One region of the Exiguobacterium sp. R-39 genome, then DNA from elsewhere that is predicted to be linked to it. Evidence: a T-box and tRNA genes for the amino acid it is inferred to sense, from the RefSeq annotation. Region 1 holds a T-box; the other holds one or more tRNA genes.
The links. The T-box of region 1 lies ahead of argS (arginine--tRNA ligase). A T-box ahead of a tRNA ligase gene usually reads a tRNA of that ligase, here a tRNA-Arg.
Positions count from the first base shown of each region.

Region 2: it encodes a tRNA-Arg, which carries the amino acid that the T-box ahead of argS (arginine--tRNA ligase) is inferred to sense. The anticodon was not compared.

Region 1 is NZ_CP187965.1:2,889,324-2,904,696, reverse strand. It holds gene ald (alanine dehydrogenase) at 49-1,173, opposite strand; gene ACP26N_RS15155 (PucR family transcriptional regulator) at 1,294-2,511, opposite strand; gene ACP26N_RS15150 (sulfite exporter TauE/SafE family protein) at 2,719-3,573, opposite strand; gene ACP26N_RS15145 (solute symporter family protein) at 3,681-5,237, opposite strand; gene ACP26N_RS15140 (DUF485 domain-containing protein) at 5,234-5,560, opposite strand; gene ACP26N_RS15135 (TVP38/TMEM64 family protein) at 5,855-6,499, opposite strand; gene ACP26N_RS15130 (rhodanese-related sulfurtransferase) at 6,736-7,653, shown strand; gene ACP26N_RS15125 (alpha/beta hydrolase) at 7,715-8,503, opposite strand; gene ACP26N_RS15120 (GGDEF domain-containing protein) at 8,510-10,186, opposite strand; T-box leader at 10,312-10,533, shown strand; gene argS (arginine--tRNA ligase) at 10,591-12,273, shown strand; gene ACP26N_RS15110 (hypothetical protein) at 12,303-12,908, shown strand; gene ACP26N_RS15105 (metallophosphoesterase family protein) at 12,982-13,575, opposite strand; partial or broken gene ACP26N_RS15100 (carboxymuconolactone decarboxylase family protein) at 13,639-13,806, opposite strand; gene ACP26N_RS15095 (YajQ family cyclic di-GMP-binding protein) at 13,890-14,384, opposite strand; gene pulA (type I pullulanase) at 14,546-15,373, shown strand, end outside.
Region 2 is NZ_CP187965.1:76,152-91,524, forward strand. It holds gene ACP26N_RS00425 (anthranilate synthase component II) at 1-381, shown strand, start outside; gene ACP26N_RS00430 (aminotransferase class IV) at 365-1,204, shown strand; gene folP (dihydropteroate synthase) at 1,201-1,992, shown strand; gene folB (dihydroneopterin aldolase) at 1,995-2,366, shown strand; gene folK (2-amino-4-hydroxy-6-hydroxymethyldihydropteridine diphosphokinase) at 2,363-2,899, shown strand; gene dusB (tRNA dihydrouridine synthase DusB) at 2,886-3,881, shown strand; gene lysS (lysine--tRNA ligase) at 4,048-5,529, shown strand; rRNA gene ACP26N_RS00460 (16S ribosomal RNA) at 5,925-7,486, shown strand; rRNA gene ACP26N_RS00465 (23S ribosomal RNA) at 7,652-10,566, shown strand; rRNA gene rrf (5S ribosomal RNA) at 10,660-10,775, shown strand; tRNA gene ACP26N_RS00475 (tRNA-Val) at 10,785-10,860, shown strand; tRNA gene ACP26N_RS00480 (tRNA-Thr) at 10,876-10,951, shown strand; tRNA gene ACP26N_RS00485 (tRNA-Leu) at 11,013-11,099, shown strand; tRNA gene ACP26N_RS00490 (tRNA-Arg) at 11,130-11,203, shown strand; tRNA gene ACP26N_RS00495 (tRNA-Pro) at 11,209-11,285, shown strand; tRNA gene ACP26N_RS00500 (tRNA-Ala) at 11,307-11,382, shown strand; rRNA gene ACP26N_RS00505 (16S ribosomal RNA) at 11,505-13,066, shown strand; rRNA gene ACP26N_RS00510 (23S ribosomal RNA) at 13,232-15,373, shown strand, end outside.

The sequences.
Region 1 (15,373 bases):
AGTCCGTTGCACGGAGCAACGGACTGTTTCCGGTCATATAGAATGGACTTAAGCGTGTAAGTGAAGAACGTCTTCAACCGATTTGTACGTATATCCGAGATCGCGGGCGACAGCTTCGTACGTGACAAATCCTTGCGCGACATTCAGACCTTTTTCAAGCGAGACGTTTTCGGCGAGTGCACGGTGTGTTCCTTTGTTTGCGAGTTCCAATACATAAGGAAGCGTTGCATTCGTCAAAGCGAGTGTTGATGTGCGTGGAACCGCACCCGGCATGTTAGCGACAGCGTAGTGAACAACACCGAACTTTTCATACGTCGGATCATCGTGTGTCGAAATCCGGTCAACTGTTTCGAAGATTCCGCCTTGGTCAATCGCAACGTCAACGATGACAGAACCCGGTTTCATGCGTTCGACCATTTCAGCTGTGACGAGTTTCGGCGCCTTTGCTCCAGGAATCAAGACGGCACCGACAACAAGATCGCTTTCAGCGACAGCTTCTGCAATCGTATACGGATTTGAAATCAGCGTGTTGATTGAATTACCGAAAATGTCATCGAGTTGACGGAGACGTTCCGGACTGACATCGATGATGGTGACATCTGCACCGAGACCAACGGCAAGTTTTGCTGCGTTTGTTCCAACGACTCCACCGCCGATGACCGTTACTTTACCGCGACGGACACCAGGAACACCTGCAAGCAGGATGCCCATACCACCGTGCGGTTTTTCAAGAAACTGAGCACCGATTTGTGACGCCATCCGACCGGCCACTTCGCTCATCGGTGTTAAGAGTGGTAACGTCCGGTTTTTTTCGACCGTTTCGTATGCGATTGCTGTAATTTTTGAATCGACGAGTGCACGTGTCAACTCAGGTTCTGCAGCCAGATGAAGGTATGTGAACAATGTGAGTTCCGGACGGAAGTATTGATATTCCGAAGCAACCGGTTCCTTAACTTTCAATGCCAGCTCGGCAGTAGCCCAAACTTCAGCCGCTGTCTCGATGATTTGTGCCCCTGCTTGCGTGTATTCTTCGTTTGTAAAGCCGCTCCCCATACCAGCAGTTGTTTCGACGATGACCGTATGTCCTTGACCCGTTAAAGCCGCTACCCCAGCAGGCGTTAACGCGACACGATTTTCATTGTTTTTAATTTCCTTTAATACTCCGATGATCATAAATGCGATCCCCTTTCGCGAATAAACAAACAGTGTGTCACTTCTCCTTCAGTATACGAGAAATGAAAGCGTTCTACTTTATCGGCGATTTCAAAAATACAAGCAATCCTTTGTGAAAAATCACAAAGGATAACGGTCTGCTTTTAAATACAGGTAAAGAAGGGCACGTTCCGGAAGCGACTCCATCCGGATACCGGCTTCTTCCTCGATTCTTCGCATCCGATACAAAATCGTATTCGGGTGGACATGCAGGTGGGAAGCGACCTGTTTGACGTTTCCGTCATAATGAAGGAACCACTCCAACGTCTCACATAACGAAGCGGCATGTTTCCCGTCATAGGCGCGTAATCGCTCAATCTCTTCTAAACGAACGGTCCTTCTGCGCAGACGTTCGGAAAAAATCGGTAACAGCTGGAATAAACCAAGACGCTCATATCGTGTGACGGTATTTAACTCAAACGGAAATGCATCTTTTAACCGGAGAACGATCCCCGTTTCTTCGTAACGTTCCGGAATCGACTGAACGCCGGTAAATACTTCACTGCTGGCAGAGATGAATTTCGTGTAATTAAATCGTTCGGCAAGCATTTGTCGGAAAGATTGAATGAAGGCATCAAATTGTAATCGTTCGTGGTGGGCATCTTTATCATTTGTGCTGATCCACAAAATAAAATCGGTTTCATCGTACGCGTACAAAAGCGGTCGGACGGTTTGTTGGATAGTCAGCAAATAACGTAACCGATCAGCAAGTCGCGGTGTGATGGCTTCTGAAAACCGGATCACCATCAGGCGACTGATTCCGGGTGGAGCAATGTGTAGTTTAGAGAAGGTCTTTAAAATTTCCGACTCGGACATGTCTTCGTGAAGTAATTCAAAAAAGAATTGTTCGGATTTTTCTTCTTGGCGTTTCTTTTGCATATCGATGGCGAGTAACTGCCGTTGAGCCAGCAAAGCTCCTTTTTTTAAGTCGGATAACTCGGTTTCTGAAAAGGGGATGCTGCGGGCGATTGACCAAATGTACCCTAAAATTTCTGTATCTTGCTTGATCGCAATCGCGACACGGTCATTCAAACCGACACCTGTACGGGCTGAAATGATCAACGGTTCATTTTGTGCCGCAAGATTCTGAATGACTTCGTCTTTCCACAGTTGATCAATGACCGATTCAGGGACGCGTCGCCCGATAATCGTTGCAATCCGGGCCGGGTCCGTATCGGCAGTGTGTGTACTATAAGCAAGCAATCGGTGATTACGATCCTCGATGGTAATTGGAGCACTCAGTGCGACACCAATCGCTTCCGCTAAGTCCTCAAGGGAATGATACGTCGCTTCCAACATAAAAATCAGACCTTCTTTCTCTATATAAAATACTGTTGAAGTAAGTATATCTTTGGTTGTGCATAAGAACAAAGAGTTTTCCGATAAGTTGTAAGTTTTAACAAAATATAAAGAACGGATGAATATGAAAACCAGGCACAAAAAAGACCTCCCGACCGTTATCCGGATCTGCCGGGGAACGGTCGGGAGGCGAAATTATAGGGAGAATCAGCGTCGGACAGAGCGTTTACGACTGTAGACGACGAGTGTCAGTAAGAAAACAAGACTGAGGGCAATCAAGACAATCAGTGAAGCCGTATTGAAATGAAGGACTTCAAGAAGGACGCTTGTTGCAACTGTCAGATAAAAAATACCGAGATATTTTTTGACGAAAGGACTGTCGAAATGAGCCAACTGTTTCGCGCCGATTGGAGCACCAAGTAATGCTCCGATGATTAGCATGACCCCGACGAGGAGATCGACATCTGTACTTGCGACCGTATAGTTGACGAGGCCGGACAAGACGATCAGTAGGGCCGAAGCAATACTCGTTCCGACTGCCCGTTTCAATTCATATCCGGCGATACCGACGAGTAGTGGTGTAATGATGAAACCACCGCTGACACCAAGCAAGGACGAGATGAATCCTGCGAACAGCCCAATGAAACCAAGTGCCAGATACCGGTTTTTCCAACCGGTTTGTGCACCTGACGAGGACTTTGGACGTAAAAACTTATTGGCAAAGTATAATAATAAACCGATATACACAACCGAGATGACGAGATGGGCACCGTTCACTGCCTCTAATCGGAGAACGATCGGAGTCGCGATGGTAGAACCGATGATACCGACTAAACCGACGACCAGGCTGTCACGCCAGACCACATTTTTCAGGCGGAGGTGTGATAGGGTACCGGATACGGTTGAACCGAGCGTCAACATTAAACTCGTCGCGATAGCGACGCTTGGGGAGAAGCCGAGAATCAGTAAAAGCGGTGTTAAGATGATGCCGCCGCCGATTCCAAAGAAACCAGAGATGATACCAATGAAAAAGCCGAGTGGTAAAAAATAATAAAATTCCATGTAAGACATTCCTTTCACATTACATCATACGGTTAGTATGGCAATCCGTTCGTAAAATGTAAAAGGGAACGGCTCCTTCAAGGGGGTTGAAGGAGCCGTTAAGGGGATTATTCTTTTGATGCAGCAACTTCAGTTGCTGCATCAATACCGGTATTGGCTTTGACAAGAATACGTTCGAAGTTACCGGCCACTTCGTCCGATTTCGTAACAAGTGTTCCGATAATCGCACCTAGAAAACCAAGTGGAATCGAAACAATTCCCGGATTCGACAGTGGGAATAATGCTTCCCCGACGAATAAGGCTGAACCGTCAACTGCCCAGATATTAGGACTGAGCGCGACGAGAAGCAGTGAAGAGAAAAGACCGACGACCATACCTGTGACAGCTCCGCCAGTATTGAAACGGCGCCAGAAAATCGTCAGCAAAATGACGGGCAAATTGGCACTGGCTGCCACTGCAAAGGCCAGTGAAACAAGGAAAGCGACGTTCATTGATTGTGCAAATAACGCCAGTACCATCGAAACGAGTGCGACGGCAATGGAAGCGAGGCGCGCAGCCGTCATTTGTTCTTTTTCCGTTGCTTGTCCTTTACGCAGAATATGACTGTAAAAATCATGGGCAAAGGCGGAAGCAGCCGATAAAACCAGTCCGGCAACTACGGCAAGGATGGTCGCAAAAGCAACAGCCGCAACGAAGGCGAACAGTAAGTCTCCACCAAGCGCCTGCGCAAGGAGAGGGGCGGCCATGTTTCCGGCTGCATTCGCAGCGATGATGTCATCTGCTCCAACGAAGGCAGCGGCTCCAAAGCCGAGGAAAATCGTTAAGATATAAAACGCACCGATGATCCAGGTCGCATAAACAACGGATTTCCGGGCAGTCGGTGCATCTTTAACTGTAAAGAAGCGGATTAAGATATGCGGCAAGCCGGCTGTTCCGAGAACAAGTGCCAAGTTTAAGGAAATCGTATCGAGCGGTAACTTAAACTTATTACCGGGATTCAAGAAGGAGTCACCGAGCGGTGTGGCTTGTTTCACTTCCGAGAACATCTTCATGATCGAGAAGTCGAATTTAGCAAATACCATGAAGGAAATGACGGCTGTACCGGCCATCAACAAAATCGCTTTGATGATTTGCACCCATGAGGTGGCCGTCATCCCGCCAAACACAACGTACACAGTCATCAGAATACCGACGATGATGACACTTGTCGTATATGGAATTCCGAGTAACAACTCAATCAAAGCACCGGCTCCGACCAATTGCGCAATCATGTAGAAAATGGAAATAACAATCGAGTTCATCGCTGCGACACCCCGAACTTTCGAGGCATTAAAACGGGCAGCAATCATATCAGCCATCGTGTATTTTCCTAAGTTGCGCAACGGTTCGGCAACGAGATAGAGAACAACAAGATAGGCAACGAGAAAACCGATCGAATAAAAAAATCCGTCGAATCCGGCCAGGGCGATCATTCCGGCAATTCCGAGGAAGGAAGCCGCAGACATATAGTCACCGGCAATGGCGATACCGTTTTGAGCACCGGTCAAGCCACCGTCCGCAGTATAAAAATCATTCGCCGTCTTTGTTTTACGGGCAGCGAAATATGTAATGACGAGTGTTAACCCGACAATCGCAGCGAATAGGGCGACAGCGGTATAGTTCATCGTGATTCCTCCTTGATCTGTTCGACCAATCGATCAAACGAACGTGCTTTTTTGTTATAAAGCGTACAAAACGTCCACGTCATGATGAACTGCAGGAAAGCAAATAACCAAGCCCCTGTGATATCACCAAGTAATGGCCGATTCAAGAAGGTAAAATAGCTGGTCATGATGGGAAGCGTAAAATAAAAAATGAGACAAAATACAATGGCCGGTAAGATGAATGCATTTTTTTCGCGCATCAATTGTTTAAACGATGCACTTTCGACGATTGTCTGGGCAGAGCGTGTCGTTTCCGTCTTCGCTGTTTCAGATACCTGGTGCATGAGACGCCTCCTTTGAAAATGAATTTAAATTCATTATAGAGACAGTTCCTTTGGAAAATCTATCCTAATTTAGAAGGGGGAATTCGAGATATTATATTAATATTGGTCTTACCATTTTATTGTAAGCGTTTTCAATGTTGGACAAAATGTGAACGTTATTTTAAAAACATATTAATATGAAAAAATGATTCAAAAGTCCTGCCTGGAAAAATAAAGGGAAATGAATAAAAAACGTTGAAATCCGCATAATTAAAAGACACACCCTGATGGAGGATGTGCCGACAGTTGGTTATATCATTTGTTATTGTCCCCGATTTCCTGTTCAAGATCACGTAGTGACTTCGAACGTCGTGCGAGGGCGCGCCGTTTGATGATTTCTTCGACGCCACGACTGACTCCCCAGATGGCGAGTAAAATCAGAAACAGAAAAACAAGACGGATCGGTCGTTCCAAAAATGTTGACCATTCTTTACCGATTAACGAGAAGATGATGACGACGATCAGTCGACCCGCTCCAGCGGCAATCAAATACGTCCGAAGTGACAGTTGAATCATTGCAGAAATCGCTGTAATGATAAAGGCCGGCATGAACGGAAGTGAAAAGAAAAAACCAAGCGAAATCGGACTCATATGGCGAACCCGTTCAATCCACTGCTGGGCGGCTTTATGTTGTTCAAGCCACCTCGTGACAGGGCGGCGAAATAAATAACGGATACAGGCAAAGACGACAAGAGAACCGAGCATACTACCGACCCAAGAGACGAGTACACCCATCCAAAAGCCATAAGTCGCTGCATTGGCGGAAATGATAAGAACAAGCGGGAGGAACGGAAAAAGTGATTCCAGAAAAGGAGCAATCAATCCGGTCGATGCACCACCCGGAAGATCCTGGAGAAACGTAATCATTTGTTCAATCCACTGACGGACGGTTTGGAGCATTCGGAATCCTCCTTACAAAATAAACTGCTAACTTCTATTTTAACTCTTTCCCCGTCAGAAAGGAAAAACTTTATCGTGCTGTCCGCTGAACTGCCAATTGTACAATTCAAATGAAGTTGGTATTATACTTAAATGGGTGCGTTTTGCAGGCGTTCCCAGCTAGCTAATAGCTATGACGCTTCGTTCGCCAACGTTCGTTTTACTGCAAAAAACTGACATGGGGGCCAATGAGGATTATGAAACCTTATCGCGTACTATTATTTTATAAGTATGTTCCGATCGACAATGCGGAACAATTAACAAAAGAGCATCTTGCCTATTGCAAAGAGCTTGGCATCAAAGGAAGAATCCTGATTGCACCAGAAGGAATCAATGGCACACTGTCTGGAACAGTCGAACAAACCGATCAATACATGCAGGACCTGCTTGCCGATCCACGGTTTAGTGACATCGAGTTCAAAATCGATGAGGTCGACGAACATGCCTTCAAGAAAATTTTCGTTCGTTATAAAAGCGAACTGGTCACATGGCGCTTTGAAGATGAATTCAACGTGCCGGAAGAACATGCGGCGTATCTTGAACCGGCGGAGTGGAAAAATATGATGCAAAATGAAGATGTCGTCATTCTGGATGTCCGGAACAACTACGAATACGATCTCGGTCATTTTAAAAATGCCGTCAAGGTCGATGTCGATGCCTCACGTGAATTTCCGCAATGGCTCGATGAAAATGAACACTTGTTTGAAGGGAAAAAAGTTCTGACGTATTGTACGGGCGGTGTCCGTTGTGAAAAATTCACGGCATATTTCCGTAAACGTCAAAACAGCGACGACATCTTCCACTTAAAAGGCGGCGTCGTCATGTATGGGAAAGATGAAGCGACACGTGGAGAAGACTGGGAAGGGGAATTGTATGTGTTCGATGAACGCATTCAAGTACCTGTTAACGAAGTCAATCCAACGGTTGTCTCGACTTGTTATTACTGTGGAAAAGACGAAACACGATACGTGAACTGTGCAAATCCGGAATGTAATCGTCAACACTTCTGCTGTGAAGAATGTGAACCGAAAGTGATGCGTTCTTGTTCAGACGAATGCCGGGAACACCCACGCAACCGTTATGTAAAAGAACAAATGGAAGAACTGGTAAAGTAATCATGGATGAATAAAAGCAGGCTGACAAAATCCGAATCCGGGATTTCGTCGGCCTGCTTTTTTAGGATGGAAATAAGAAACGAAGGATTTCTGGCATCCGTTTTGCCCATTCGGTCTCGTGATGGATCGCACCGGGAATGATTTCGTAAGTCGCTTGTTGGACTTTTTTTTGAACGGCTTTCGCAAGAACCTCGTTTGTATGAAGATAGTCATTTTCCGTCATCGGTCCGCTCGTTTCTTTCGTACCAACATCCATATAACAACGCTGGTGCTCGGATAAACGTGGACTGCGCTCAATGAATTCCAGTAAAGAAGAAAAATTCGCCCAACCGGCCGTTGATAAAGCAGCGACACGTGTGAAGATTTCCGGATAAGCGAACAAGCCATACAATGAAATGACACCCCCCATCGAACTGCCGATCATCGTCGTATCCGTTGGAATCGTCGCATACTGCGAGTCAATATACGGTTTTAGTTCATGAACGATCCAGTGCATGTATTGCTTTCCGTTGCCGCCAATCGTCTTGCGATGAGACGGATAGGCCGTGCGCATTAAAAGGGCTTCGTCCGTCCAAGGGGCATACTCATCGTAGCGGTCCATTCCATCATCCGGACTGTCGATGGCGACGATCATCGCATGCAACTGAACAGTATGGAGTGCATGATGGACTTCCCAGCCTTTTCCGAACGAAGCGGTCTCACCACTGAAGACATTTTGACCGTCATGCATATAAATGACTGGGAGCGCTTCGTCGACAGGTAGTTCGGTCGGACGATAAATCCGGATTGTTCGAGGCGAGGCTAGAGTCGAAATCGTTCGTTCAATTTCAGTAATTGACAAGATAGTCACGACCTTTCAAAGGTTAGCGTAATGGGCAGTACAATTCCGACCGTTATGTTTGCCACCGACATAGAGAGCATGATCCGCTTGCCGGAGCGATTCTTCGAACGATCGTTCCGATGGAAATTCGACGGTATCGACGCCAAGACTGATGGTGATGGATAAGCGATGTCTATCGACGACGAACGGCCGGTCGAGGACGGCATGCCGGATTTCTTCGGCGAAATCGATTGCTTGTTTCTGTGGAGATTGACTGAGTAACAGGACAAATTCTTCTCCGCCGTATCGAGCCGCGAAGACGTTCTGCTTTTTCTGTTGCACGGCCCGGATCCTGCGACCGAGTTCACGCAGAACAAGGTCACCGACCTTATGTCCATACGTATCGTTAACATGTTTGAAGTGATCGATATCAAATAAGATGATCGACAAGGGATAACGGTCAGAGGCAAATTGCTGTGCCCCTTCCTCGTAAAAGGCACGACTGTTGGCGAGCTCCGTCAAAGCATCAGTCCGGCTCTCGGCGTACAGTTGGTATGTTTCCCGTGAACGGTGCAACACCCGACAAAAAATACGTAACAAACGCGAAATCTCGTCCGCACTTGTCGCATCATAGGCATCCGCGGTTTGATGAAATAGGATGATCGATACATCGACATCTTCGTTTGTGATGGATGGAATCGCAATCATCGAATGACGGTCAACGGGTAAGTCAATTTTAATGTCCGTCCCCCAATCGCACCGAAGACCATGGATGATTGGTGTTTGCAGCTGCTCGGCCTTCAGGGAATGGAATAAAGGCAGGACATCGATGATTGTTTTCGTCCGGATATTGTAAATGGTTTGCTTACGCTGTTGCTGAATTGATATCCAACCTTCCGAAAAATCAATCAGATACGGCAAGTCGCGTAATAAGGAGTCAATCGTTTCTTGTTCGAACTGGGAAATCAGCAGATGTTCTTTGGCGTCATCAAACCGTTTGGCTTTTTCATTCGCTTCGATTGTTTCCCCATGCTGTTGGAGCAATCGTTTGAATAAAAATAAGATCAGCGTCGAGACGGAAGCGGCGATGAGCGGGTTCTCATCATAAAACCAGATTCCGAGCAGAGCACTTAAGATACTGATACCGTAGACAAGTGTCTGCAGACGGACAAGGCGCACCCAATCATATTTCAAATATAAGATGCGGTTGACGAACCGGCATTGGAGGTAGGAAACGATCATGACGGTCGTTAAATATCCGAGAAGCGGAAGGAGTGCTCTCGAGTAAGTAAAGTCAGTTCCAATCGGTCCGCCGAGTACTAAATAGACGAGTGACGGAGAGGCAAGATAAACTAAATCAAACAGAGCATTGATCGGATATAAATATAAAAAACGTTGACGGCGAATTTCTTTTTTATGAGAAAAAAACTGAAAGACGAAGATGCCGATTTGGCTGAGAAGAATGGATGGCCATAATCCGTAATTAAGAAAGATGAATAAAATGATCCCTTCCTGAAACGTATAGTAAATGCCTCCACGACGAACATTATCGAACTGGAACAAGATGATGAGTGCTAGAAGATAAGTGGCATTGCCAAATGAGAGCGGAAAGTCGATGAGTGTAGGATGTGTAAGTAAAATGAAGGTAAGCAGACTAGCAACGAGACACAAGACAAGCCAACTGTTTCGTGCGACTTTTTGATAGTAGACCATGATGCGTCTCCCTCCTTTAACAGTCCTTCCCTACTTATACCCGTTTTGTGGAAATTATGATAAGGGATTTACAAAAAAATAAGGTTGAGAGAATGCAGTGAATTGCGTATAATGTGAAAGATATCAAACAATCGATGACGAAGAAAGTAGCGATATGATTTAATCGACCAGCGAATCAGGGATCGGTGAAAGCCTGAACAGATTAGACCATCGTGAAACGCACTTCCGAGATGCTATCCGAATCCATGTGATCAGGCCTAGCCGGGGGAACCCCGTTATCCCCGTTAAAGTGGGTGTCGTACCGTCGACACCAAGAAGAGTGGTACCGCGGTCATTCCGTCTCTTTGCGTGTTGCGCAAAGGGCGTTTTTTATTGGAAAAAATAAACTGTTTGGAGGAAACAAAATGAGTTACAAGCAACAATATGCCCAAGTATTACATGATGTGATTGGTGATGCATTGTCACAAGAAGAGATCGAACAGTTGATTGAACAACCAAAACATGAGGATCACGGCGATCTGGCATTCCCATGTTTCCAACTCGCAAAAGCATTCCGTAAAGCACCGATGATGATTGCAACGGAACTGGCTGAGAAAATCGATAATTCACTGTTCTCGAACGTGCAGGCAGCTGGACCGTACGTGAACGTCTTCTTAAACCGGGAAGTTGTTTCGCGTGAAATCATTAAACGTGTTTTAGAAGAACAACAAGCTTACGGATCAAGCGAAGCGAACGGCAAAACAATTGTGACTGACTTTTCATCACCGAACATCGCAAAGCCGTTCTCGATGGGACATTTACGTTCGACAGTCATCGGAAATGCGCTGAACCAGATTTCACGAAAAAAAGGATATGATGTCGTCGGCATCAATCACCTCGGAGACTGGGGAACACAGTTCGGGAAATTGATGGTCGCCTACAATATGTGGGGCAAGGAAGAAGACGTCCGGGCTGAACCGATCAAAGAATTGCTCAAACTGTACGTGCGTTTCCACGAAGAAGCGGAAGAAAATCCGGCTCTTGAAGATGAAGGTCGTGCTTGGTTCAAGAAACTTGAACAGGGTGACGAACAAGCAACAGCACTTTGGACGTGGTTCCGTGAAGTTTCGCTCGTCGAGTTCAACCGTGTCTATGAAATGCTTGGTGTCAGCTTCGACAGTTTGAACGGCGAAGCCTTCTATAATGATAAGATGCAGCATGTCATCGACTTATTGGAAGAAAAAGAGTTGCTCGTCGAGTCGGAAGGCGCAATGGTCGTCGACCTCGAAGCAGAAGGAATGCCTCCTGCCTTGATTAAGAAAAAAGACGGGGCGACATTGTATGCAACACGTGATTTGGCTGCTGCCGTCTATCGTCTTGAGACATACGGTTTCGAGCAGGCCTTTTACGTTGTCGGTGGTGAACAGGCCCTCCACTTTAAACAGCTGTTTGCTGTTCTGAAGAAACTTGGCTTTGAAAATGTCGACGGTATGCACCATGTCCCGTTTGGTCTGATTATGAAAGACGGGAAAAAGATGTCGACGCGTAAAGGACGGATTGTCCTTCTTGAAGAAGTGCTTCAAGATGCAATCAATGTCGCGAAACAAAATATCGCCGAGAAAAATCCGAACCTTGCCAATGCCGAACAGACGGCACGCGAAGTCGGTGTCGGTGCTGTCATTTTCCACGATTTAAAAAATGAGCGCATGAACAACATTGAATTTGATCTCGAACAAATGTTGAAATTTGAAGGGGAAACCGGTCCATACGTCCAATATACAAATGCACGGGCAAATTCATTGTTACGTAAAGGCGAATACGATGGATCAGCTTTTGCGGGTAGCGCAGATGACTATTCATGGGGTGTCGTGTCGATGCTGAACCAGTTCTCGGCAGTGATTGACCGGGCGTTTACACGTCGCGAACCATCGATCATCAGCCGTTATGTCCTCGATTTAGCTCAAAGTTTCAACAAATATTACGGACAGGTTCGTGTCCTCGAAGACGATGCGGAAAAACAATCTCGCCTCGCGCTCGTAAAATCGGTTACGATTGTATTGACGGAAGGATTACGCCTGCTTGGTGTCGGCGCTCCTGAAGAAATGTAAGATAAATCAATTAAAGATGGGGTTATCATATGAACAAAGAGACAATGGAACGGTTACAGCACGCATCTACACAAATGAATCAGGAAGACTTGGCTGCATCCATCGCTTTTATTGCTGACTTTCACGGAAAGGTTGCCACGTGGCTTCCGGGTGAATCAGTCGATTTCATCTTAGATTTCGTGACAGCACCAGGAGCCGATCAAATTGCTCCGATCAGCGGTGACGCACTCGATACGAAAAGTAACTTCGAGTTCTTCATGGAAAAAAAACAGACACGCAAAAAACTCGGTGAGTTATTGGCGTTATGGAAAGCACCTCGTACGAAAGAGACATTGAATCAAATTGATGCCATCGGTCTAAAAAAATGGTTGGCACGCAATGAATTTCGTTCGGAAGACAAGCCATGGGATTATTTGAACCGCCTTCATGTGCTGTTATTCCTCGATCAAATGACTACGGTCATCGATGATCATCAGTTGACGACATTGTATGAGCAACTCGTTCGGAAAACACCGGTACCGACTAGCTTCGTCCGTCGTCAAGGGGAAGTCCGCCGTGTCGTGAATCAGTTCGCCGATAAAACAGAATTTACACAAGTCGATTTAGTTCGCGCTTCACTCGTGCGTTTTCTGTAAAAGAGATGACGACAAAATCCCCCGCTTCATTCACGAACTGTAAATGAAGCGGGGGATTTTTCATGTCAGGTATTCATTTGACTTGATGAAAGGTGATGGTTTCGGCAGTCGTATCGTATAGTAACCATTCGCGTTCGACCAGAACCGGTCCGACGTTGATGGCGTAACGGCCACGTTTGATGGAAATCGGGATATCATGATGAATCGCTAGACGTTTGCCCTCTTTGAATAGTCCGTGCACATGACTGTGTCCAAAAAATAAGAGTCGGTCGGGATAAGCGGATGTATCGGGCGTCAGATCATAGCTCCATTTCAATTGGTCACCATGAATGAACAAAGCGGACGTGATTTGTTTTGTCCGTTCCGACATGCGCAGCTGATCGAGATAACTGGATATCCCTGCTGGAATCAATGAAAACAAGCGTTCTTCCTGGTTTCCAAGCAATGTCTCAAAAAAAAGCAATTTCAAAAAATCCGGATCAAGCGTCACGATTTGTTCGATTTCTTCAAACGTATACCGTTTGGCCCGCTTTTTTCCGATGTGACACTCATGGACATCCCCAAGCGAAAAGACAACGGCTTGCGGAGCCGTCTGTTGAATATCTGTCAACACAGCACGTGTATCGGATAGTGAACTGTGCAAATCCGTGATGAGTGCATACTGCATCTGGCATCGCTCCCTTGTACTAAGAGTATACCCCGGGTTTCATGCGGCTCATCCTATTTTTGATTAAGCCGGGTCGACCGTGACACCGCGCTCGGCAAAGACCACTTTTGCAACTTCGAGTGCATTGAGGACACGCGGGAAACCGGTATAAGGGACAAGATGCATGATGGCTTCAACAATCTCATTTCCTGTCAATCCAGTGGTTAAGCCGGTATTAATATGAAGGGCAAGCGTTATCCTTGATGGTGGATATACAGCGCAATAAGCATGAAAAAAACCCCTTTCTCCAATCGGAATAAGGGGTTTTTTTGTACTTAACGGAAATTGAGGAACTGGACGTCGACCGATAATGGTAATTCGCGGACGATTTGCATGACTTGTTGCAAGTCATCGCGCGATTTGCCTGTGACACGGATTTGATCGTCTTGAATCTGAGTTTTGACTTTGAGTTTGGATTCCTTGACGGCATTGTTGATTTTTTTAGCATCATCACGATCGATGCCGCTTTTGAGAATGACGCGTTGACGGACCGTGTTTCCGGCTGCCTGCTCGACTTTTTCGTATTGCAGGTTTTTCGTCGGGACTTCGCGCTTGATGAGTTTCGCTGTCAGGACATCTTTGACTTGATCGAGTTTAAAATTATCATCTGAAATCAGAATCAAATCTTCTTTCTCGAGTTTCATGTCGCTTTTTGATCCTTTGAAATCAAAGCGGTTCGTGATTTCCTTTAAAGCGACCTGCATCGCGTTTTTGACTTCCTCGATGTTGATTTGTGACACGATATCAAATGAATTGTCTTTTGCTGCCATAAGAATCTCCCCTTTCGTTCCACAACCATTTTAACATATTTGTCCGCAGATGCTTTGACTTCGTGTCGAAGTTTCGGCAAAAGAAAATGGAAGAGAAACAGTCGAATCGTTCATCTGTATGAAATTTTGTTATAATGAAAACCATGAAATGAAAGGGGTGCATGGCTTTGAAACAAACAGCAGATATGTTGACGCTCACACCAGAAGAGCTGGATGAGCGGTATGCCTATAAAGGATCAGATTTAGGAGCAACATTTGATGAAAAAACGATACGGGTCCGTTTATGGGCACCGACGGCTGAACGTGTCGTGATTCGTTTGTACCGGACATTGCGGGCAAGGAAAGTTGAAGAACTTGAATTGGCGGCGGATCAGCAGGGGACATTCGTCGTCGAACTGGATCGTGCTGTGTATGAAGGTTACTTTTATACGTTTCAAGCCAGCATCAACGGACAGAAAGTCGAAGCGGTCGATCCGTATGCAAAAGCAGTCGGGACAAACGGTAAACGGGGAGCATTAATCGATCCGTCCACCACTCAACCCGAGCGTTGGATTGAAGAACGCCCTCTCTTCCATTCGTCACAAGATGCCGTCATCTATGAATTACACGTTCGGGACGCGACGAGCCATTCGGCGAGTGGGGTCATCGAGCGGGGAACGTTCCGCGGATTGACGGAAGCCGGGACACGAACACCATCAGGCGGATTGACAGGTCTTGATTACCTGACGGATTTAGGTGTGACACATGTCCAATTGCTTCCGATTTATGATTTCGGTTCAGTGAATGAAGCCGCACCGAACGATCCGGATAACTACAACTGGGGATACGATCCCGTCAATTATTTTGCGCCGGAAGGATCCTATTCGTCGAATCCGGATGATCCGGCAGCGCGAATCCGTGAATTAAAAGCCTTGATTCAAGCCTTGCATGACCGGGGCATTCGTGTCGTGATGGATGTAGTCTTTAATCACGTCTATGATGCGGAAACG
Region 2 (15,373 bases), 270 kb from region 1:
TACTTTGCCGGTCGTCTGCCGATCCTCGGTGTCTGCCTTGGGCATCAGGCAATCGGTCAAGTGTTTGGTGGAAAGGTGGTCCGGGCAAAGACATTGATGCACGGGAAAGTGTCTTTGCTTACCCATGACGGTTCCGGCATGTTTGCCGGAATTGAACAGGAGACACCGGTGACGCGCTATCATTCGCTTGTCGTCGAACGCGAAAGTTTCCCGGACGCCTTGACGATGACGGCAGAAGCAGACGGAGAAATCATGGCCCTTCGTCATAAGGAGTTGCCGATCGTCGGCGTCCAGTTCCATCCGGAAGCGATTTTGACACGTGACGGGAAACAGATGTTAAAAAACTTTTTGGAGTTGACACACTATGTATCTTTGGCATGATGGACAGATAAAACAAGAAGAAGACGTACGCATCTCGCCGCTCGATCATGGGTATTTGTACGGGATGGGGGTCTTCGAGACATTTCGGACGTACGCGGGTCACCCGTTTCTCTTTGATGATCACATCGAGCGTCTCCAGATGAGTTGCGCGGCAATCGGTATCAAATTACCTTACGGACGTGATGAACTATTGGCGGCTGTTGAAGCGTTGTGTCGTGTGCATGGAACGGGAGATCTGTACTTCCGCTTAAACGTCTCTGCCGGTGCCCGTGAAATCGGTCTTTCGATTGAACCGTATGAGCAGCCGACCGTTCTGTTGTATGCGAAATCGATCGGTTCCAGACAGATGGCGGAACGGGCGCTTGAAACCGTTCGTTTGCCCCGGAGTACACCGGAAACAAGTTATCGGTTGAAATCACATCACTACATGAACAATCTGGTCGCCAAACGTCAGTTGTTTAATCAAGAGGCGGAAGGCCTCTTTTTGACAAAAGACGGTTTCATCTGTGAAGGCATCACGTCCAATATCTTTTGGCGTTACGGAGAAAGATGGTATACGCCACCACTTGAGACAGGTGCCCTCAATGGTATCACCCGTCAATTCCTGATGGAAGAGTTGCCTGTCGAGGAACGACTGGCATTGTTGCCGCAATTGACGGAAGCGGATGAAATTCTTTATACGAACTCGGTTCAAGAATCGGTCGCGGTCTCTTCCTTGGATGGTCGAACATTCCCGGGTCTCGAAGGACACGGATATCAAGCAGTCCGGAGATTGTTTGATGATGCCGTCCAGTCGAAGTGGTCAAGGAGGGAAAAAGGATGACTAAAATCATGGGGATTCTCAACGTGACACCGGATTCCTTTTCTGATGGTGGAAACTATGTGGATATCGAACAAGCAGTCCGGCATGCGAAACAACTCGTCGCGGATGGAGCGGACGCGATTGATGTCGGCGGTGAATCGACGAGACCGGGCGCTTCATTTGTCTCGGCTGAAGACGAAATCGACCGTGTTGTCCCGGTTATTCGACGCTTGAAACGTGAACTGGATATATTGGTGTCGATTGATACGTATAAACCGGAAGTCGCCGAAGCCGCTGTTCGTGCCGGGGCAGACATCATCAACGACGTCTGGGGATCGAAGTGGGGGGACGGCTCGATGGTCGAGGTGGCAGCCCGGCATGACGTCCCGATTATTTTAATGCACAACCGCTTAGAACCTCATGGACCGGATATGCTGGCTGAAGTACGGGCCGATTTGGAAGATTCGATTCGATTGGCGAAACAAGCCGGAGTGTCAGAAAACCACATCTGGTTGGATCCCGGGATCGGCTTCATGAAGACGCATCAAGAAAACCTATTTTTAATGCGTCATCTGTCGATTACTACGGACTTTGGTTATCCGGTCCTGCTTGGGACATCCCGGAAGTCAATGATTGGTCTGACGCTTGGCTTGCCAGCGGATCAGCGTGTCGAAGGGACGATTGCGACAGTCTGCTACGGTATTCAACAAGGATGTGAATGGATGCGGGTGCATGATGTGCAGGCGGTCAAACGGGCAGCCGTTATGATGGATACGATGTTGGCTGCGGAATTACCGGGAGGAGAATGATGATGGATCGGATACAGGTGACCGGTATGCGTTTTTACGGATACCATGGTGTGTTTGCAGAAGAAACGAAGTTGGGTCAACGCTTTAACGTCGACCTGACGATTGGTCTTGATTTATCAATTGCCGGTAAGACGGATGATTTACGCGAAAGTGTCAATTATGCGGAGTTGTACGAAGTCACGAAGCAGGTCGTCGAGGGGAAGCCGTTGCAACTCGTCGAAGCGCTCGCAGACCGGATTGCAGAGCAGGTGCTGTTACTCGATTCCCGAATTCTTGAGACGACGATCAAGGTCATTAAACCGGATCCGCCGATTGCGGGACATTATGAACATGTTGCCGTTGAAATCCACCGGAAGCGGGGCGATTATGCATGAATCGTGCCTACGTCGCACTGGGATCGAATATCGGTGATAAAGCGGGACATTTGGCAGCTGCGATTGACGCTCTGCGTCATCTTCCGACGACACGGGCAATCCGTCCTTCATCCGTTTATGAGACGGCTCCTGTCGGCTATACTGATCAAGATCTGTTTTATAATATGGTGATTGAACTGGAGACAGATTTGCCGGCGGAACAACTGTTGGACGTTCTCCAACAGATTGAACAGCAGGAAGGAAGAAAACGTCTGTTTAAAAATGGGCCGCGGACACTAGATCTCGATATCCTTTTATATAACAGTGAGATGATTCATATGGATGGACTGACAGTACCGCATCCACGTATGCAGGATCGGGCATTCGTATTGGCTCCGCTGGACGAACTCGTATCCTCTTATATTGTTCCCGGTTTAAATCGGACGGTTGCTGAACTCTATCAGGATTTACCGGAAACAGAACGAACAGATGTCAGACGGATTGAGTCGGGATCGATTGAAGGAAGAAGGGAAAAAAAGAATGACAGGATTTAAAATTGGAGAAGTCGAATTGAATAACCGTGTCATTTTAGCACCGATGGCAGGTGTCTGTAATCCTGCGTTTCGTTTGATCGCAAAAGAATTCGGGGCAGGCCTCGTCTGTGCAGAAATGGTCAGTGATAAAGGAATCCTTTATGAAAATGAACGGACGATGCAGATGTTATACGTGGACGATCGGGAAAAACCGCTCAGTTTACAGATTTACGGCGGATCGAAGGAAACGTTGGTCCAAGCGGCTCAGTATGTCGATGCCAATACGAATGCGGACATCATTGACATCAACATGGGATGTCCTGTACCAAAAGTGACGAAGTGTGACGCTGGTGCCAAGTGGCTGCTTGATCCGGATAAAGTCTACGAGATGGTTCATGCCGTCTCCCAAGCGGTTGATAAACCTGTCACGGTTAAGATGCGGACGGGATGGGACAGCCATCATATTTATTGTGTCGACAATGTCCGGGCTGCGGAAGCCGGAGGGGCGAAAGCGGTCGCGATCCATGGCCGGACCCGTTCACAAAAATATGAAGGTGTCGCCGACTGGAATATCATCGGTGAAGCGAAGCGGGCAGTCAACATTCCGATTATCGGTAACGGAGATGTCCAGACGCCGCAAGACGCCCAACGGATGATTGATGAGATCGGAGTAGACGGTGTCATGATCGGTCGGGCTGCACTCGGGAATCCGTGGATGCTGTATCAGACGATCCAGTATCTTGAATCCGGAACGTTACCGGCGGAGCCGACACCACGTGAGAAGATTGATATTTGTCTGTTGCATGCCGCGCGTCTTGTCGCACTTAAAGGAGAGGCGCTTGCGGTGCGGGAAATGAGAACCCATGTCGCCTGGTACTTAAAAGGGTTAAGCGGCAACGGGCATGTTCGTAAAGCATTATTCGATACAGAGACCCATGCCGGACTGCAAAAGTTGCTGCATGCGTATGTCGAAACATTGGAAACGAATGCAGTACATGTGTAACAGGTAAAGTATAGTCGGGCTAACCCGTTTTATGGTACGCTAATGCCATTGAAGATGAGCGAATCGGTTTTGCTAAGAGCTGTCGGTCATACCGGCAGCTTTTTCATCGAAGAAGTAAAAACCATCGTGAACCATTATAAAAGGAGTGAAGACAGTGAGTCAGGACATGGAAATGAACGATCAAATGCAGGTGCGTCTCGGTAAGATGAACGCCATGCGTGAACAAGGACTCGATCCGTTTGGTGCCCGTTTTGAACGTACGACAGATACGACAAGTATTCGTGCCGCTTACGGCGAACACGAAAAAGAAGAATTGGCAGAACTGAAGCCGGACGTCTCGATCGCGGGTCGCGTCATGACGACACGCCGTAAAGGGAAAGTCGGTTTTACGAACGTCCAGGACGTAAACGGTCAAATCCAATTGTATGTACGTAAGGACGATGTTGGCGAAGAAGCGTACGAAATCTATAAAACATGTGATTTAGGTGACATCGTTGGAATCAGCGGATACGTGTTCAAAACGAATGTCGGCGAACTATCGGTTCACGTCACGTCGTTTACGTTACTGACAAAAGCACTACGTCCGCTTCCGGATAAATATCACGGACTAAAAGATGTTGAACAGCGTTATCGTCAGCGTTACCTCGATTTAATCACGAATACAGAATCGCGTGAGACGTTCATCGCACGCAGTAAAGTCATTCGCGGGATTCGTCAGTATCTCGACAGCCTCGGATACTTGGAAGTTGAAACACCGATGTTGCATACGATTGCGGGTGGTGCGTCAGCTCGTCCGTTCATTACGCATCACAATGCACTTGATATGACACTATACATGCGGATTGCGATTGAGTTGCATCTCAAGCGTTTGATTGTCGGCGGACTTGAAAAAGTCTATGAAATCGGTCGCGTCTTCCGGAATGAAGGAATCTCGACACGCCATAACCCTGAGTTTACGATGATTGAGTTATATGAAGCCTACGCGGATTACAACGACATCATGAATTTGACGGAAAACCTGATTGCCCATGTGGCACAGGAAGTCCTTGGAACAACACAAGTGACTTACGGTGAAGATGTAATCGACTTGTCTGTCGGATGGAAACGTGCCCATATGGCGGATCTTGTCAAAGAAGCCACAGGTGTTGATTTCTTTGAAGAGATTTCAAAAGAGCGTGCCCATGAACTCGCACACGAGCATGGTGTGGAAGTCCAAGCCCATATGACGACAGGACACATCCTTAATGAATTCTTCGAACAGAAAATTGAAGAATCATTGGTTCAGCCGACATTCGTCTACGGTCATCCGGTTGAAATTTCACCACTTGCGAAGAAAAATCCGGAAGACCCTCGTTTCACGGATCGTTTCGAATTGTTCATCGTTCGTCGGGAACATGCCAATGCCTTTACGGAATTGAATGATCCAATCGATCAACGTGAACGTTTTGAAGCACAGCTTGTTGAAAAAGAAGCCGGGAACGACGAAGCGCATGAAATGGATAATGACTTCATTGAAGCCCTTGAGTACGGTATGCCACCAACAGGAGGACTTGGTATCGGGATCGATCGACTCGTCATGTTGTTGACAAACGCTCCTTCGATTCGTGATGTCTTGCTCTTCCCGACAATGCGTCACCAACAAAACTAACCAAAATCGGACTCTCCGCTTCTTTATAGAAGAAAGTGGGGGGTTTTCTTATTTGTTAATACGGAACATTTCAAAGTAAAAGTAAGCATATTCTGATGTCGAAACGGGAATAATAATTTTTTGAATGTTTTTCTAATAAAACACTTGTACAAATAAAAACCCCATGGTATATTACTTCTTGTGCCGCAAATGGTTGTGACACACCGAAAAAAATATCAGAAAAGTTATTGACAATCGTGTCGATGACTTGGTAAGATAATAAAGTCGCTGAAAACGACACGACGAACTTTGAAAACTGAACGATGAGGCAAAAAACGTATCTTCGGATACAAACAATGAATGAAGCGCAAGCTTCGTCAACGTGACTTCGGTCACACAACGAGCAAGTCAAACACTTTATGGAGAGTTTGATCCTGGCTCAGGACGAACGCTGGCGGCGTGCCTAATACATGCAAGTCGAGCGCAGGAAGCTCACGGAACTCTTCGGAGGGAAGTGAAGGGAATGAGCGGCGGACGGGTGAGTAACACGTAAGGAACCTGCCCCAAGGATTGGGATAACTCCGAGAAATCGGAGCTAATACCGAATAGTTCTTCAGACCGCATGGTCTGATGATGAAAGGCGCTCCGGCGTCACCTTGGGATGGCCTTGCGGTGCATTAGCTAGTTGGTGGGGTAATGGCCCACCAAGGCGACGATGCATAGCCGACCTGAGAGGGTGATCGGCCACACTGGGACTGAGACACGGCCCAGACTCCTACGGGAGGCAGCAGTAGGGAATCTTCCACAATGGACGAAAGTCTGATGGAGCAACGCCGCGTGAGTGATGAAGGTTTTCGGATCGTAAAACTCTGTTGTAAGGGAAGAACAAGTACGAGAGGTAATGCTCGTACCTTGACGGTACCTTGCGAGAAAGCCACGGCTAACTACGTGCCAGCAGCCGCGGTAATACGTAGGTGGCAAGCGTTGTCCGGAATTATTGGGCGTAAAGCGCGCGCAGGCGGCCTTTTAAGTCTGATGTGAAAGCCCCCGGCTCAACCGGGGAGGGTCATTGGAAACTGGAAGGCTTGAGTACAGAAGAGAAGAGTGGAATTCCATGTGTAGCGGTGAAATGCGTAGAGATGTGGAGGAACACCAGTGGCGAAGGCGACTCTTTGGTCTGTAACTGACGCTGAGGCGCGAAAGCGTGGGGAGCAAACAGGATTAGATACCCTGGTAGTCCACGCCGTAAACGATGAGTGCTAGGTGTTGGGGGGTTTCCGCCCCTCAGTGCTGAAGCTAACGCATTAAGCACTCCGCCTGGGGAGTACGGCCGCAAGGCTGAAACTCAAAGGAATTGACGGGGACCCGCACAAGCGGTGGAGCATGTGGTTTAATTCGAAGCAACGCGAAGAACCTTACCAACTCTTGACATCCCCTTGACCGCTTGAGAGATCAAGTTTTCCCTTCGGGGACAAGGGTGACAGGTGGTGCATGGTTGTCGTCAGCTCGTGTCGTGAGATGTTGGGTTAAGTCCCGCAACGAGCGCAACCCCTATCCTTAGTTGCCAGCATTTAGTTGGGCACTCTAGGGAGACTGCCGGTGACAAACCGGAGGAAGGTGGGGATGACGTCAAATCATCATGCCCCTTATGAGTTGGGCTACACACGTGCTACAATGGACGGTACAAAGGGCAGCGAGACCGCGAGGTGGAGCCAATCCCAGAAAGCCGTTCCCAGTTCGGATTGCAGGCTGCAACTCGCCTGCATGAAGTCGGAATCGCTAGTAATCGCAGGTCAGCATACTGCGGTGAATACGTTCCCGGGTCTTGTACACACCGCCCGTCACACCACGAGAGTTTGCAACACCCGAAGCCGGTGAGGTAACCGCAAGGAGCCAGCCGTCGAAGGTGGGGTAGATGATTGGGGTGAAGTCGTAACAAGGTAGCCGTATCGGAAGGTGCGGCTGGATCACCTCCTTTCTAAGGAAAACGTCCCTTACGGGACATGCCCATCGTTCAGTTTTGAGAGCTCGTCTCTCCGTCTCGCAAGAGACACTCGCACCTTGAAAACTGAAGACATCAACAAGACATCAAATTTTTATAACCATGTCATTAGACGTGTGTTCTTAGAATACCAAAATGCTAGATCAAGGTATGAAGGGCGTACGGTGGATGCCTTGGCACTAGGAGCCGATGAAGGACGCGACGAACAGCGATATGCTTCGGGGAGCAGTAAGTATGCTTTGATCCGAGGATTTCCGAATGGGGGAACCCACCATCCGTAATGGGATGGGACATGTTACATGAATACATAGTGTAGCGTGAGGCAGACCCGGGGAACTGAAACATCTAAGTACCCGGAGGAAGAGAAAGCAAATGCGATTCCCTGAGTAGCGGCGAGCGAAACGGGAACAGCCCAAACCGGAGAGCATGCTCTCCGGGGTTGTAGGACACTCTATACGGAGTCAAAAAGGAAGACAGTAGGCGAACGACCTGGAAAGGCCGGCCGAAGAAGGTGACAGCCCTGTAGCTGAAACTGTTTTCCCTCCAGAGTGGATCCTGAGTACGGCGGGACACGTGAAACCCCGTCGGAATCCGGGAGGACCATCTCCCAAGGCTAAATACTCCCTAGTGACCGATAGTGAACCAGTACCGTGAGGGAAAGGTGAAAAGCACCCCGGAAGGGGAGTGAAATAGATCCTGAAACCGTATGCCTACAAGTAGTCAGAGCCCGTTAATGGGTGATGGCGTGCCTTTTGTAGAATGAACCGGCGAGTTACGATAGCGCGCGAGGTTAAGCTGATGAGGCGGAGCCGTAGCGAAAGCGAGTCTGAATAGGGCGCCATAGTGCGTTGTCGTAGACCCGAAACCAGGTGATCTACCCATGTCCAGGATGAAGGTCAGGTAACACTGACTGGAGGTCCGAACCCACGCACGTTGAAAAGTGCGGGGATGAGGTGTGGGTAGCGGTGAAATGCCAATCGAACCTGGAGATAGCTGGTTCTCCCCGAAATAGCTTTAGGGCTAGCCTCGAGGTTGAGAGTTCCGGAGGTAGAGCACTGATTGGACTAGGGGCCCCCACAGGGTTACCGAATTCAGTTAAACTCCGAATGCCGGCAACTTATACTCGGGAGTCAGACTGCGAGTGATAAGATCCGTAGTCAAGAGGGAAACAGCCCAGACCGCCAGCTAAGGTCCCAAAGTGTATGTTAAGTGGAAAAGGATGTGGCGCTGCCTAGACAGCTAGGATGTTGGCTTAGAAGCAGCCACCATTCAAAGAGTGCGTAATAGCTCACTAGTCGAGTGGCGCCGCGCCGAAAATGTAATGGGGCTAAACATACCACCGAAGCTGCGGATTCCGTAAGGAATGGTAGGGGAGCGTTCCAAACCGCTGTGAAGCTGTACCGTAAGGAGCAGTGGAGCGTTTGGAAGTGAGAATGCCGGTGTGAGTAGCGAAAAGAGGGGTGAGAATCCCCTCCGTCGAAAGCCCAAGGTTTCCTGAGGAAGGCTCGTCCGCTCAGGGTTAGTCTGGACCTAAGCCGAGGCCGAAAGGCGTAGGCGATGGATAACAGGTTGATATTCCTGTACCACCGATCCACCGTTTGAACAATGGGGGGACGCAGGAGGATAGTGACGCATGCGGATGGAAGTGCATGTGTAAGTTTCGAGACCGTCTGATTGGCAAATCCGTCAGGCACCAAAGTCGAGGAACGATGCGGAGTCCCGTAGGGACGAAGGTCACGATTTCACACTGCCAAGAAAAGCCTCTAGTGAGGTGGAAGGTGCCAGTACCGTAAACCGACACAGGTAGGCGGGATGAGAATTCTAAGACGCGCGGGATAACTCTCGTTAAGGAACTCGGCAAAATGGTCCCGTAACTTCGGGAGAAGGGACGCTCTACATGAGTAGAGCCGCAGTGAATAGGCCCAAACGACTGTTTAGCAAAAACACAGGTCTCTGCTAAATCGCAAGATGACGTATAGGGGCTGACGCCTGCCCGGTGCTGGAAGGTTAAGGGGATGGGTTAGCGCAAGCGAAGCTTTGAACCGAAGCCCCAGTAAACGGCGGCCGTAACTATAACGGTCCTAAGGTAGCGAAATTCCTTGTCGGGTAAGTTCCGACCCGCACGAAAGGCGTAACGATTTGGGCACTGTCTCAACGAGAGACCCGGTGAAATCATAGTACCTGTGAAGATGCAGGTTACCCGCGACAGGACGGAAAGACCCCATGGAGCTTTACTACAGCCTGATATTGAGGCTTTGTGCATGATGTACAGGATAGGCGGGAGACGTCGAGACCGGAGCGCCAGCTTCGGAGGAGTCACCCTTGGGATACCGCCCTTCATGCATAGAGTCTCTAACTCGCAGCCGTCATCCGGCTGGAGGACCGTGTCAGGCGGGTAGTTTGACTGGGGCGGTCGCCTCCTAAACAGTAACGGAGGCGCCCAAAGGTTCCCTCAGAATGGTTGGAAATCATTCGTAGAGCGCAAAGGCAGAAGGGAGCTTGACTGCGAGACCTACAAGTCGAGCAGGGACGAAAGTCGGGCTTAGTGATCCGGTGGTTCCGCATGGAAGGGCCATCGCTCAACGGATAAAAGCTACCCTGGGGATAACAGGCTGATCTCCCCCAAGAGTCCACATCGACGGGGAGGTTTGGCACCTCGATGTCGGCTCATCGCATCCTGGGGCTGGAGTAGGTCCCAAGGGTTGGGCTGTTCGCCCATTAAAGCGGTACGCGAGCTGGGTTCAGAACGTCGTGAGACAGTTCGGTCCCTATCCGTCGTGGGCGCAGGAAATTTGAGGAGAGCTGTCCTTAGTACGAGAGGACCGGGATGGACGCACCGCTGGTGTACCAGTTGTTCCGCCAGGAGCATCGCTGGGTAGCTACGTGCGGACGGGATAAATGCTGAAAGCATCTAAGCATGAAGCCCCCTCCAAGATGAGATTTCCCTTTGAGTAATCAAGAAAGACCCCTCAGAGACGATGAGGTAGATAGGTCACGGGTGGAAGCATGGCGACATGCGGAGCTGAGTGATACTAATCGGTCGAGGCCTTGTTCTAGCAGATGATTTGTTGATGACTTCAGTTTTGAGGGCACGAGCCTTTCAAAAAAGTGCTTGACGTTATGGAAACATAATGTTAAGATCATAGATGTCTGGTGGCGATAGCCAAGTGGTCACACCCGTTCCCATGCCGAACACGGAAGTTAAGCACTTGAACGCCGAAAGTAGTTGGGGGCTTCCCCCTGTGAGGATAGGACGCTGCCAGGCGATACATATGGAGGATTAGCTCAGCTGGGAGAGCATCTGCCTTACAAGCAGAGGGTCGGCGGTTCGATCCCGTCATCCTCCACCATTTTTTATTACACTTGCCGGTGTAGCTCAGCTGGTAGAGCAACTGACTTGTAATCAGTAGGTCGCGGGTTCGACTCCTGTTGCCGGCACCATTTTCACCTTAAATATCATCATCGACCTTGAAAAAGTGTAGATGCTACCTTTTAACACCCTGCCGGGGTGGCGGAACTGGTAGACGCACAGGACTTAAAATCCTGCGGGGGTTTCCCCGTGCCGGTTCGATTCCGGCCCTCGGTACCATTTAAATTTCACTGTTTGATTAATTACCCCGCACCCTTAGCTCAGCTGGATAGAGTACTTGACTACGAATCAAGGGGTCGGGAGTTCGAATCTCTCAGGGTGCACTTTTCGGGAAGTAGCTCAGCTTGGTAGAGCACTTGGTTTGGGACCAAGGGGTCGCAGGTTCGAATCCTGTCTTCCCGACCATCTTCAATTTAATCCCTTAATGGGGCCTTAGCTCAGCTGGGAGAGCGCCTGCCTTGCACGCAGGAGGTCAGCGGTTCGATCCCGCTAGGCTCCACCATTTTTATGACGAACTTTGAAAACTGAACGATGAGGCAAAAAACGTATCTTCGGATACAAACAATGAATGAAGCGCAAGCTTCGTCAACGTGACTTCGGTCACACAACGAGCAAGTCAAACACTTTATGGAGAGTTTGATCCTGGCTCAGGACGAACGCTGGCGGCGTGCCTAATACATGCAAGTCGAGCGCAGGAAGCTCACGGAACTCTTCGGAGGGAAGTGAAGGGAATGAGCGGCGGACGGGTGAGTAACACGTAAGGAACCTGCCCCAAGGATTGGGATAACTCCGAGAAATCGGAGCTAATACCGAATAGTTCTTCAGACCGCATGGTCTGATGATGAAAGGCGCTCCGGCGTCACCTTGGGATGGCCTTGCGGTGCATTAGCTAGTTGGTGGGGTAATGGCCCACCAAGGCGACGATGCATAGCCGACCTGAGAGGGTGATCGGCCACACTGGGACTGAGACACGGCCCAGACTCCTACGGGAGGCAGCAGTAGGGAATCTTCCACAATGGACGAAAGTCTGATGGAGCAACGCCGCGTGAGTGATGAAGGTTTTCGGATCGTAAAACTCTGTTGTAAGGGAAGAACAAGTACGAGAGGTAATGCTCGTACCTTGACGGTACCTTGCGAGAAAGCCACGGCTAACTACGTGCCAGCAGCCGCGGTAATACGTAGGTGGCAAGCGTTGTCCGGAATTATTGGGCGTAAAGCGCGCGCAGGCGGCCTTTTAAGTCTGATGTGAAAGCCCCCGGCTCAACCGGGGAGGGTCATTGGAAACTGGAAGGCTTGAGTACAGAAGAGAAGAGTGGAATTCCATGTGTAGCGGTGAAATGCGTAGAGATGTGGAGGAACACCAGTGGCGAAGGCGACTCTTTGGTCTGTAACTGACGCTGAGGCGCGAAAGCGTGGGGAGCAAACAGGATTAGATACCCTGGTAGTCCACGCCGTAAACGATGAGTGCTAGGTGTTGGGGGGTTTCCGCCCCTCAGTGCTGAAGCTAACGCATTAAGCACTCCGCCTGGGGAGTACGGCCGCAAGGCTGAAACTCAAAGGAATTGACGGGGACCCGCACAAGCGGTGGAGCATGTGGTTTAATTCGAAGCAACGCGAAGAACCTTACCAACTCTTGACATCCCCTTGACCGCTTGAGAGATCAAGTTTTCCCTTCGGGGACAAGGGTGACAGGTGGTGCATGGTTGTCGTCAGCTCGTGTCGTGAGATGTTGGGTTAAGTCCCGCAACGAGCGCAACCCCTATCCTTAGTTGCCAGCATTTAGTTGGGCACTCTAGGGAGACTGCCGGTGACAAACCGGAGGAAGGTGGGGATGACGTCAAATCATCATGCCCCTTATGAGTTGGGCTACACACGTGCTACAATGGACGGTACAAAGGGCAGCGAGACCGCGAGGTGGAGCCAATCCCAGAAAGCCGTTCCCAGTTCGGATTGCAGGCTGCAACTCGCCTGCATGAAGTCGGAATCGCTAGTAATCGCAGGTCAGCATACTGCGGTGAATACGTTCCCGGGTCTTGTACACACCGCCCGTCACACCACGAGAGTTTGCAACACCCGAAGCCGGTGAGGTAACCGCAAGGAGCCAGCCGTCGAAGGTGGGGTAGATGATTGGGGTGAAGTCGTAACAAGGTAGCCGTATCGGAAGGTGCGGCTGGATCACCTCCTTTCTAAGGAAAACGTCCCTTACGGGACATGCCCATCGTTCAGTTTTGAGAGCTCGTCTCTCCGTCTCGCAAGAGACACTCGCACCTTGAAAACTGAAGACATCAACAAGACATCAAATTTTTATAACCATGTCATTAGACGTGTGTTCTTAGAATACCAAAATGCTAGATCAAGGTATGAAGGGCGTACGGTGGATGCCTTGGCACTAGGAGCCGATGAAGGACGCGACGAACAGCGATATGCTTCGGGGAGCAGTAAGTATGCTTTGATCCGAGGATTTCCGAATGGGGGAACCCACCATCCGTAATGGGATGGGACATGTTACATGAATACATAGTGTAGCGTGAGGCAGACCCGGGGAACTGAAACATCTAAGTACCCGGAGGAAGAGAAAGCAAATGCGATTCCCTGAGTAGCGGCGAGCGAAACGGGAACAGCCCAAACCGGAGAGCATGCTCTCCGGGGTTGTAGGACACTCTATACGGAGTCAAAAAGGAAGACAGTAGGCGAACGACCTGGAAAGGCCGGCCGAAGAAGGTGACAGCCCTGTAGCTGAAACTGTTTTCCCTCCAGAGTGGATCCTGAGTACGGCGGGACACGTGAAACCCCGTCGGAATCCGGGAGGACCATCTCCCAAGGCTAAATACTCCCTAGTGACCGATAGTGAACCAGTACCGTGAGGGAAAGGTGAAAAGCACCCCGGAAGGGGAGTGAAATAGATCCTGAAACCGTATGCCTACAAGTAGTCAGAGCCCGTTAATGGGTGATGGCGTGCCTTTTGTAGAATGAACCGGCGAGTTACGATAGCGCGCGAGGTTAAGCTGATGAGGCGGAGCCGTAGCGAAAGCGAGTCTGAATAGGGCGCCATAGTGCGTTGTCGTAGACCCGAAACCAGGTGATCTACCCATGTCCAGGATGAAGGTCAGGTAACACTGACTGGAGGTCCGAACCCACGCACGTTGAAAAGTGCGGGGATGAGGTGTGGGTAGCGGTGAAATGCCAATCGAACCTGGAGATAGCTGGTTCTCCCCGAAATAGCTTTAGGGCTAGCCTCGAGGTTGAGAGTTCCGGAGGTAGAGCACTGATTGGACTAGGGGCCCCCACAGGGTTACCGAATTCAGTTAAACTCCGAATGCCGGCAACTTATACTCGGGAGTCAGACTGCGAGTGATAAGATCCGTAGTCAAGAGGGAAACAGCCCAGACCGCCAGCTAAGGTCCCAAAGTGTATGTTAAGTGGAAAAGGATGTGGCGCTGCCTAGACAGCTAGGATGTTGGCTTAGAAGCAGCCACCATTCAAAGAGTGCGTAATAGCTCACTAGTCGAGTGGCGCCGCGCCGAAAATGTAACGGGGCTAAACATACCACCGAAGCTGCGGATTCCGTAAGGAATGGTAGGGGAGCGTTCCAAACCGCTGTGAAGCTGTACCGTAAGGAGCAGTGGAGCGTTTGGAAGTGAGAATGCCGGTGTGAGTAGCGAAAAGAGGGGTGAGAATCCCCTCCGTCGAAAGCCCAAGGTTTCCTGAGGAAGGCTCGTCCGCTCAGGGTTAGTCTGGACCTAAGCCGAGGCCGAAAGGCGTAGGCGATGGATAACAGGTTGATATTCCTGTACCACCGATCCACCGTTTGAACAATGGGGGGACGCAGGAGGATAGTGACGCATGCGGATGGAAGTGCATGTGTAAGTTTCGAGACCGTCTGATTGGCAAATCCGTCAGGCACCAAAGTCGAGGAACGATGCGGAGTCCCGTAGGGACGAAGGTCACGATTTCACACTGCCAAGAAAAGCCTCTAGTGAGGTGGAAGGTGCCAGTACCGTAAACCGACACAGGTAGGCGGGATGAGAATTCTAAGACGCGCGGGATAACTCTCGTTAAGGAACTCGGCAAAATGGTCCCGTAACTTCGGGAGAAGGGACGCTCTACATGAGTAGAGCCGCAGTGAATAGGCCCAAACGACTGTTTAGCAAAAACACAGGTCTCTGCTAAATCGCAAGATGACGTATAGGGGCTGACGCCTGCCCGGTGCTGGAAGGTTAAGGGGATGGGTTAGCGCAAGCGAAGCTTTGAACCGAAGCCCCAGTAAACGGCGGCCGTAACTATAACGGTCCTAAGGTAGCGAAATTCCTTGTCGGGTAAGTTCCGACCCGCACGAAAGGCGTAACGATTTGGGCACTGTCTCAACGAGAGACCCGGTGAAATCATAGTACCTGTGAAGATGCAGGTTACCCGCGACAGGACGGAAAGACCCCATGGAGCTTTACTACAGCCTGATATTGAGGCTTTGTGCATGATGTACAGGATAGGCGGGA